One region of the Streptomyces sp. NPDC045431 genome, then DNA from elsewhere that is predicted to be linked to it. Evidence: riboswitches for the same ligand, from Rfam matches in the RefSeq annotation. Region 1 holds a riboswitch; the other holds the start of a gene.

Region 1 (4,878 bases):
GGACTGGGTGAAGAGCCCGATCCGGCCCCGCGCCGGCGGGTGCGGCGCCAGGGAGGCGTTCAGCCGCACGCCGGGGGCGGTGTTGATGATGCCGAAGGCGTTCGGGCCGATGATGCGCATGCCGTACGAGCGGGCCTGGCGGACCAGCTCCCGCTGGCGCTCCCGCCCTTCGGCGCCCTGCTCGGCGTACCCGGCGGAGAGGACGACCAGCCCCTGGACGCCGTGCTCCCCGCAGGCGGCGACGGCTTCCGGCACGCGCTCGGCGGGGACGGCGAGCACGGCCAGGTCCACGGGCTCGGCGATGTCGGCGACCGAACGGAAGGCGGGGACCCCGTCCATGACGGACTCGCCCTCGGGCAGGGCGCGGTTCACGGCGTACGTACGGCCGGTGTATCCGGCGTCGAGGAGGTTGCGCAGGACCGTGCGGCCGACGCCGCCGGGTGTGCGGCCCGCGCCGATGACGGCGAGGGAGCCGGGGGCGAGCAGGCGCTGCACGGAGCGGGCCTCGGCGCGCTGCTCGCGGGCGCGCTGGACGGCGAGGGAGCGGTCGGTGGGCTCCAGGTCGAGGTGGAGGCGGACGGCGCCGTCCTCGAAGCTGCGCTTCTGGGTGTACCCGGCGTCCGTGAAGACCTTGATCATCTTGGTGTTGGCGGGCAGCACCTCCGCCGCGAACCGCCGGATGTCGCGTTCCCGCGCCACCGCCGCGATGTGTTCGAGGAGCGCGGAGGCCACGCCTCTCCCCTGGTGGGCGTCCTGGACGAGGAAGGCGACCTCGGCCTCGTCCGCGGGGGCGCCGGCGGGCAGGCCGCGCTCGTCGATCCGGTCGTAGCGGACGGTCGCGATGAACTCGCCTCCGACGGTCGCGGCGAGGCCCACCCGGTCCACGTAGTCGTGGTGCGTGAAGCGGTGCACGTCCTTGGCGGAGAGGCGGGGGTAGGGTGCGAAAAACCGGTAGTACTTCGACTCGTCGGAGACCTGCTCGTAGAAGCTGACCAGGCGTTCCGCGTCGTCCGGGGTGATGGGCCTGATCCGCGCGGTGCCGCCGTCGCGCAGCACGACATCGGCTTCCCAGTGGTCGGGGTACGCATGTTCCGGCTGATCCGACGGGGTCCGCATGGGCCCAGGTTACGGTGCGGGGCACCGGTCGCGGAGGTGCTGTGGACAGGGCACATTGATCAGGTTCGCATGCACACCGGAGAACATGAGAGAGTGGTCTAGACAACCCCCTGAACTCGAAGGGCAACACCATGGCTGAGCGCCGCGTCAACGTCGGCTGGGCCGAGGGCCTGCACGCCCGCCCCGCCTCCATCTTCGTCCGTGCCGCCACGGCCGCCGGCGTCCCCGTGACGATCGCCAAGGCCGACGGCAACCCGGTGAACGCCGCGTCGATGCTCGCGGTCCTCGGCCTGGGTGCGCAGGGCGGCGAGGAGATCGTGCTCGCGTCGGACGCGGAGGGCGCGGACGCCGCTCTGGACCGCCTGGCGAAGCTGGTCGCCGAAGGGCTCGAGGAGCTTCCCGAGACCGTCTGATCCGTCTCGGATATCTCCGGCGCCTGCCTGATATCGCAGCGGAGCCGTATCGCCCCGGAATTCCCGGGTGATACGGCTCCGCTTTTCGTTTCGGTGAATCTTTCTGTATACGGTCTCGCTGTTAAATGCGGGCGCTCGCCGTGTTGACGCGATGTTGCGGAGTCCTCACACGCAGCCGGTGCGCGCCGAGCGAGCGTTCGGTGTGCAGGGCGGTGAGCGCCCGGGCCCGTTCCGCGTCGCCGCGCGCCACCGCGTCGACGATCGCGCCGTGCTCGGCCCACGCCTCCACGGGCGCCGCCGGCTGCTCGACCGCGTACATCCAGGCGATCTTGTGGCGCAGCTGGGTCAGCAGGGCGGTCAGGCCCGGACTGCCGGAGGCCTGGGCGAGCGTCTCGTGGAACCAGCCGCCGAGCGCCCGCAGGTCCTCCCCCTGACCCCGGCGCGCCCGCTCCTGGCCCAGTCTGACCAGGCCCCGCAACACCTTGAGGTGCGCCTCGGTACGCCGCTGGGCCGCGCGCGCCGCACCGAGCGGCTCCAGCAGCGCCCGGACCTCCAGCAGGTCGGCCGCCTCCTGCTCGGTGGGCTCGGCGACGCACGCCCCGGCGTGGCGGCGGGTGGTGACGAAGCCCTCGGACTCCAGCGTCCGCAGGGCCTCGCGGACCGGGACGCGGGAGACGCCGTAGCGGCGCGCCAGCTGCTCCTCGGTGAGGCGGGCGCCGCGCGGGAAGACGCCGGAGACGATGTCGTCGCGAATCGCCGTGCATACCGAGTGCGCGGGAATGCGCATACCGAACCTCCGACGTAATGCGCGCGAAACAGCGTGCGTCCGACCGATGTGACGAGTGTTCAGCGACTCTATGACAACGGGACTGAATTTCCGATGCCCGGTCGAAATCCATGGATATCTTTTGGCCAATGGCCGCACGAAGCCGCACGAAGAAGGCCCCGGCTCGGATGGGGAGCCGGGGCCTTCTTCGCGGAATGTGCGGGTCAGACGTTGACGCCGTGCGAGCGCAGGTACGCGACCGGGTCGATGTCCGAGCCGTACTCGGCGCTCGTGCGGGCCTCGAAGTGGAGGTGCGGACCGGAGGAGTTGCCGGTGGAGCCGGAGAGGCCGATCTGCTGGCCGGGCATGACCCGCTCGCCGACCGAGACGCTGACGGAGGAGAGGTGGCCGTACTGCGTGTACATGCCGTCCGCCATCCGGATCACCACGTTGTTGCCGTACGCGCCGCCCCAGCCCGCCTCGACGACGGTGCCCAGGCCCACGGCGACGACCGTGGAGCCGGAGGCGGCGTGGAAGTCGACGCCGGTGTGGCTGCCGGAGGACCACATGGCGCCGCCGGTCTGGTAGCCGGTGCTGACGTACGAACCGGCGACCGGGAGCGTGAAGGAGTTCAGGCGCTTGCGCTCGGCCTCGCGGGCGGCGCGCTCCTCCGCCTCGCGGGCGGCCTTGACGCGGGCCTCGGCCTTGCGCTTGGCCTCGGCTTCGGCCTCGGCCTGGGCGGCGGCGCGGGCGGCGGCCTCCTCGGCCTCACGCTCCTGCGCCTCGGCCTGGGCGTCCACGCTCTCGGCGAGCGTGTCGGTGATGACCGCCTGGTTGAGGCCGGTGTCCTCCAGTGCGCGGACGTCCGCGTCGGCGGCGAGCGCCGGGGAAGCGAGGGTTCCGATGACGCCGGTGGTGGCGATGGCCGCCACGCCGGCGACGTGTGCGCTCTTACGGCTCAGGCGGCTCGGGGCACGGTGCTTCCCGGTGGCACGGGTGAACGCCATTCGGTGGCTGATCCTTTCCTTCCTTCTCGCCTACCGGGTTAGCTGACGGGTTCGGAGCAGGAAGGTCTCCTACGGACCCCTCCGCACGGATGCGAAGGCGTCCGATTCACCCCAGGGACTTCGTGTGGGTCCCCGGCTCCCCGGGCTCGCGCCCGATGGGGATTCGGCGATGGCTGCCCGGTGCCGCGGATGCGGCGGGTACGGCGGGCGGACAGCGCATCAGACGCTAAGCGGCTGATCTTTCAATCACCAAACGGACACGGTTTTTTGTAGCGCACGCCACAGGGCAGACACGTAACCTCCGCAACAAAACGGACATGCGGCGGACCGGGGAACAGACAGCGGAACCCCGGCATCCGCATGGATGCCGGGGTTCCGCTGGTGACGCGCGGCCGATCCGCCGTCAATCAGCCGCTGACGACGCTGACTTCGCCGATACCGAGCGCCTCGACCGGCTCCTTGATCTGCGCGGCGTCGCCGACGAGCACCGTGACGAGACGGTCCACCGGGAAGGCGCTGACGACCGCGGCCGTGGCCTCCACCGTCCCGGTCTCGGCCAGGCGGGCGTACAACCGCGCCTGGAAGTCGTCCGGGAGGTGCTGCTCGACCTGGTCGGCGAGGGTGCCCGCGACCGAGGCCGCCGTCTCGTACTTGAGCGGGGCGACGCCCACGAGGTTCTGCACGGCGACGTCCCGCTCGGCGTCGGTCAGGCCCTCGGCGGCGAGGGTGCGCAGCACCTTCCACAGGTCGTCGAGCGCCGGGCCGGTGTTGGGGGTGTCGACGGAGCCGCTGATGGCGAGCATCGAGGCGCCGTTGCCCTCGGGACCGGAGCGGAGCACCTGGCCGAAGGCCCGTACGCCGTAGGTGTAGCCCTTCTCCTCACGCAGGACGCGGTCCAGGCGCGAGGTCAGGGTGCCGCCCAGGCAGTAGGTGCCGAGCACCTGGGCCGGCCAGACGCGGTCGTGCCGGTCGGAGCCGATGCGGCCGATCAGCAGCTGCGTCTGCACGGCGCCGGGGCGGTCGACGATGACGACGCGGCCCGTGTCGTCGGCCGTGACGGGCGGTACGGGGCGGGGCTCGGCGGTGTCGCCGGTCCAGGCGCCGAGGGTGTCGGCGAGCACCGCGTCGAGGTCGACGTCCGTGAGGTCGCCGACGACGATCGCGGTGGCCGTGGCGGGCCGGACATGGGCCTCGTAGAAGGCCCGTACGGCCGCGGAGTCGATGCGCTCCACCGTCTCCAGGGTGCCCTGGCGGGGGCGGGACATCCGGGAGTCGGCCGGGAACAGCTCCTTGGAGAGCTGCATGGCGGCGCGGCGCGCCGGGTTGGCGATCTCGTGCGGGATCTCGTCGAGCCGGTTGCGCACCAGGCGCTCGACCTCGCTGTCGGCGAAGGCGGGCGCGCGCAGGGCGTCGGCGACCAGGCCGAGGGCCTTGGCCAGCCGGGAGACCGGGACCTCCAGGGAGACGCGTACGCCGGGGTGGTCGGCGTGTGCGTCGAGGGTGGCGCCGCAGCGCTCCAGCTCGGCGGCGAACTCCTCCGCCGAGTACTTGTCGGTGCCCTCGGACAGCGCCCGGG
Region 2 (4,878 bases), on a different contig from region 1:
GGCCTGGCTGACCAAGGCCACGGACGGCGGAAGTCCGGAGGCGGCGCACCTACTGGGCGACCTGTATCTAGGAGCGGGGGAGGAAACGCGCGCCGCCAACCTGTACGAAGACGCGTTTGCTGCCGGGTATGACGGCGTCGCGCGGAGTTACGGCGCCTACTACCGCTACACAGGGGCTGAGGTGTACGCCAGGTTCTTCTTCCAGCGTGCCGCCGACGCGGGCGACGAGCTCGGAGCGGCGGCACTCGGCGCGAAGCCCTGGTCACCAGAGGACGTCGAAGACTACTTGCGCGAGTTCGCCGGCCAGGAGGAACCGATGGACACCACCCACCTCGGGATGCTTCTCGAAGAGAACGGCCGCGAGACGGAAGCCCGTGCCTGCTACGCCAAGGGCTTCGACCTCGGCGACCCCTACGGCGCCTTCCGCCTCGCCCGCCTCCTCGCCAAGGAGGGCAAGCCGGAAGCGGCACGCGCCTGGATGCGCAAAGCCGCCGACGCCGGTCACCCCGGTGCCGTGAAGGCCCTCGCCGCCGAGGCGGGCGGGGCGGATACCGTCGAGGGGTGAACGCCCCGAACCACCCGAACACGCCACCCGAGCTCTTCACCTGGGAGTTCGCCACCGACCCCTACCCCGCCTACGCCTGGCTCCGCGAGCACGCCCCCGTGCACCGCACCAAGCTGCCCAGTGGGGTCGAGGCGTGGCTGGTCACCCGGTACGCGGACGCGCGGCAGGCGCTCGCCGACCAGCGGCTCAGCAAGAATCCGGCGCATCACGACGAGCCCGCGCACGCCAAGGGCAAGACCGGCATTCCGGGGGAGCGCAAGGCGGAACTGATGACGCACCTGCTGAACATCGACCCGCCGGACCACACCCGGCTCCGGCGCCTGGTGTCGAAGGCGTTCACGCCGCGGCGGGTGGCGGAGTTCGCGCCGCGGGTGCAGGAGCTGACGGACCGGTTGATCGACAACTTCGCTACAAAAGGGAGCGCGGACCTCATCCACGAGTTCGCGTTCCCGCTCCCCATTTACGCGATTTGCGACATGCTCGGCGTCCCGCCCGAGGACCAGGACGACTTCCGGGACTGGGCCGGGATGATGATCCGGCACGGCGGCGGGCCGCGCGGCGGAGTCGCGCGGTCGGTGAAGAAGATGCGGGGCTACCTCGCCGAGCTGATCCACCGCAAGCGCGAGGACCTCGGGGAGGACCTGATCTCGGGGCTCATCCGGGCGAGCGACCACGGCGAGCACCTCACCGAGAACGAGGCCGCGGCGATGGCGTTCATCCTCCTCTTCGCCGGGTTCGAGACCACGGTCAACCTCATCGGCAACGGCGTGTACGCCCTGCTGCGCAACCCCGGCCAGCGCGCCCGGCTGCAGGAGTCCCTCGCCGCGGGCGAGCACGGGCTGCTGGAGACCGGGGTCGAGGAGCTGCTGCGGTACGACGGGCCCGTGGAGCTCGCCACGTGGCGGTTCGCGACCGAGCCGCTGACCATCGGCGGGGAGCGCATCGCGGCGGGGGACCCGGTGCTGGTGGTGCTCGCGGCCGCAGACCGGGACCCGGAGCGGTTCGCGGAGCCCGACACCCTGGACCTGGCGCGGCGCGACAACCAGCACCTCGGGTACGGGCACGGCATCCACTACTGCCTCGGCGCGCCGCTCGCCCGCCTCGAAGGGCAGACCGCGCTGGCGACACTGCTGACCCGGCTGCCGGACCTCCGGCTCGCGGTGGATCCTGCCGATTTGCGGTGGCGTGGGGGGCTCATTATGCGGGGACTGCGCACGCTCCCGGTCGAGTTCACCCCCTTTGCGGAGCCCTCGGATGTGACGATCCGTCAGTAATGTGATCTTCGCGTAATCTCCGCTGCATCGACTTGTGACTAGCGTTCGAATGCCGCTACGTTCACCGTCACCTCAGCAGTCACGCGAAAGGCACACCGCATGCGCTCCGGGAACGGCAGGCACCGTCGACCCCGTCAGGCCCCCGCCATCGTTGTCGCGGCAGGGGTGACCGGATCCGCCATCGCCCTTCCGCTGCTCGGCGCCGGCTCCGCGTCGGCCGTCGACGCCCACACGTGGGACCGGGTCGCCGAGTGCGAGTCCGGCGGCGCGTGGAGCGCCGACATGGGCAACGGCTTCTATGGCGGACTCCAGCTGTCGCAGGAGACGTGGGACGCGTACGGCGGCAAGCAGTACGCCCTGCGCCCCGACCTCGCCAGCCGCGCCCAGCAGATAGCCGTGGCGGAGCAGGTCTACGCCGCGACGGGCGTGAAGACCTGGGAGACCTGCGCCCCCATCGTCGGCCTGGGTGGCACCGCCGCCACGCCGGCGAAGGGCGCCAAGCCCGACGTGTCCACCGACGCCGCGACGCCCGAGGCCACGCCGGACGCCGCTCCCGAGACGCCCGCCCCGGCCGGGGCCGACGCCACGCAGCCGGTGGAGCCCACGGAGCCCGTGGCTCCGGCCGACCCGGTCGAGAGCCTCCTGCCGACGGAGCCCGCCGAGCCCGCCAGGCCCGCCGAGCAGGCCACGCCGGACGCCGCACCGGAGGCGACCGCCCCGGCCGGCCCCGGCACCGGAAAGCACCGCGGCGCGCCCGACCCCGCGGAGCCCCCCGCGGCGACGGACCCGGCGGCCACGGACCCGGCCGCACCGGAAGGTGACACCACCACCGGCGCCGACAATTCGGTCAACGGGCGCGAAACGGACGGCCACACGTCGCGGGGTGACGGCGCGGCACGCGACCTGGCGGACGCCCAGCCGGGCGCGTACACCGTCCGCCCCGGCGACAGCCTCTCCGCCATCGCCGCGGAGCAGGATCTCGAAGGCGGCTGGACCGCCCTCTACGACGCCAACCGCCAGACCGTGGGCGAGGATCCGGACCTCATCCTCCCCGGCCAGAGCCTCGATCTGGCGCCCGAGAAGCCCTAGTTGACCGGGGCTATTGGTGCCCCTATGTCCGGTTCTGCGCCAGTGAGACATGAGTCTCTTTGCGCCAACTGGTGCCTCACGAACGCACGATGTGTCCGTTCCGCCCCTCACCTGCGCAAACGTCCGTCAAGCGCAAGGCAGTAGGGGCGGATTGACCCGGATGTCCGTCTTTGAACTTCGCCGGGCTCTGTGTTTACGGTCTTTATCGCTCGCCACCGCGGGCCCCTCCGACCGGTACGCCGAATCCTGCCGCCGGACGCGAGGGAACAGTCGTCGCGTCATGCGCCGAAGGCAGGAGCGGGGGACCCAAGGTAGGTGCCGGCCCCCGGCCGTCGAATGACGGTCCGTGAGCCGGCTTGGGGTGAGGCCGCGCGAGTCGCGCGGCGGGGCAGCTCATCAGCCCTAACCCGACAGCTCACCTCGTAGGCGTCGGTGAGGAGATGCTCCATGCTGTTTTCCAGCAAGGTTTCCGGCAAGGCCAAGCACCGTCGCCCGTCCAAGGCGGTCCGTTTCGCCGCGTTCGCCGGCATCACCGGCGTCGCCGTGGCCGCCCCGCTGATGGGCGCCACCTCCGCCTCGGCCGCCACCTCCGCCGAGTGGGACAAGGTCGCCCAGTGCGAGTCCGGCGGCAACTGGTCCATCAACACCGGCAACGGCTACTACGGCGGCCTGCAGTTCTCGGCCTCCACCTGGGCCGCGTACGGCGGCACCGCGTACGCCTCCACCGCCGACCAGGCCAGCAAGGCCCAGCAGATCGAGATCGCCGAGAAGGTCCTGGCCGGCCAGGGCAAGGGCGCGTGGCCGGTGTGCGGCGTGGGCCTGTCCAACGCCGCGTACAACGGCGGCGCCGCCGAGCGCACGGCCGAGCAGCCCACCACCCGCAGCGAGCAGCGCACCGCGCCCAAGGCCGCCCCCAAGGCGCCGAAGGCCGCCGAGTCCGCGCCGAAGGCCGCGTCGAAGACCGTCACCACCCCGACCGGCAAGAAGGTCGAGAAGGGCGACGGCGAGTACAAGGTCCAGGCCGGTGACACGCTCAGCACCATCGCCGCCGAGAAGAAGGTCGCGGGCGGCTGGGAGAAGCTGTTCGAGCTGAACAAGGACATCGTCGACGACGCCGACCTCATCTACCCGGGCCAGCAGCTCCACCTGAGCTGACCCCGGAAGGCCCCGGCCCGCCGCTCACGCGGCGGGCCGGGGCCTTTGCGGTTACCCGCAGGTAAACCTTGCGGGGTTTTGCCCCGGAATCGGGGCCCTCGGGTCGTTTTTCGTCCCACGAGGCGGGCGTCGGCTGGCCCCGGCCCCCCGGCCGGTTAGGCTCTTGTCGCACGGCGCAAGGCCAAAGAGACCCTGCACCCTGCACCGCTCGCGTCACAATTCGCGTCACATCCCAGAAGGAGATGCTCGTGCCGTCCATCGACGTCGTCGTAGCCCGGGAAATCCTGGACTCCCGAGGCAACCCCACGGTCGAGGTCGAGGTCGGCCTCGACGACGGCAGCACCGGCCGTGCTGCCGTTCCGTCCGGTGCCTCCACCGGTGCGTTCGAGGCCCTCGAGCTCCGCGACGGGGACAAGGACCGCTACCTCGGCAAGGGTGTCGAGAAGGCCGTCCTCGCCGTCATCGAGCAGATCGGCCCGGAGCTCGTCGGCTACGACGCCACGGAGCAGCGGCTGATCGACCAGGCGATGTTCGACCTGGACGCCACGCCGGACAAGTCCTCGCTCGGCGCCAACGCCATCCTCGGCGTCTCCCTCGCCGTCGCGCACGCCGCCTCCGAGGCGTCCGACCTGCCGCTCTTCCGCTACCTCGGCGGCCCGAACGCGCACCTGCTGCCCGTTCCGATGATGAACATCCTGAACGGCGGCTCGCACGCCGACTCCAACGTGGACATCCAGGAGTTCATGATCGCGCCCATCGGCGCGGAGTCCTTCTCCGAGGCCCTGCGCTGGGGTG

What was found. Region 1 has a riboswitch for cyclic di-AMP ahead of AB0A69_RS26695 (M23 family metallopeptidase). Riboswitches for the same ligand answer to the same signal wherever they lie in the genome.
Positions count from the first base shown of each region.
Region 2: linked by a shared signal. The riboswitch ahead of AB0A69_RS11000 (transglycosylase family protein) and the one ahead of AB0A69_RS26695 (M23 family metallopeptidase) in region 1 are both predicted to bind cyclic di-AMP.

Region 1 is NZ_JBEZAQ010000016.1:94,430-99,307, reverse strand. Features, by position in the region: gene AB0A69_RS26710 (GNAT family N-acetyltransferase) at 1-1,116, opposite strand, end outside; gene AB0A69_RS26705 (HPr family phosphocarrier protein) at 1,248-1,529, shown strand; gene AB0A69_RS26700 (GntR family transcriptional regulator) at 1,651-2,316, opposite strand; gene AB0A69_RS26695 (M23 family metallopeptidase) at 2,520-3,302, opposite strand; cyclic di-AMP (ydaO/yuaA leader) riboswitch at 3,315-3,481, opposite strand; gene AB0A69_RS26690 (pitrilysin family protein) at 3,710-4,878, opposite strand, start outside.
Region 2 is NZ_JBEZAQ010000003.1:532,668-537,545, forward strand. Features, by position in the region: gene AB0A69_RS10985 (hypothetical protein) at 1-565, shown strand, start outside; gene AB0A69_RS10990 (cytochrome P450) at 562-1,839, shown strand; gene AB0A69_RS10995 (transglycosylase family protein) at 2,005-2,928, shown strand; cyclic di-AMP (ydaO/yuaA leader) riboswitch at 3,202-3,372, shown strand; gene AB0A69_RS11000 (transglycosylase family protein) at 3,376-4,083, shown strand; gene eno (phosphopyruvate hydratase) at 4,326-4,878, shown strand, end outside.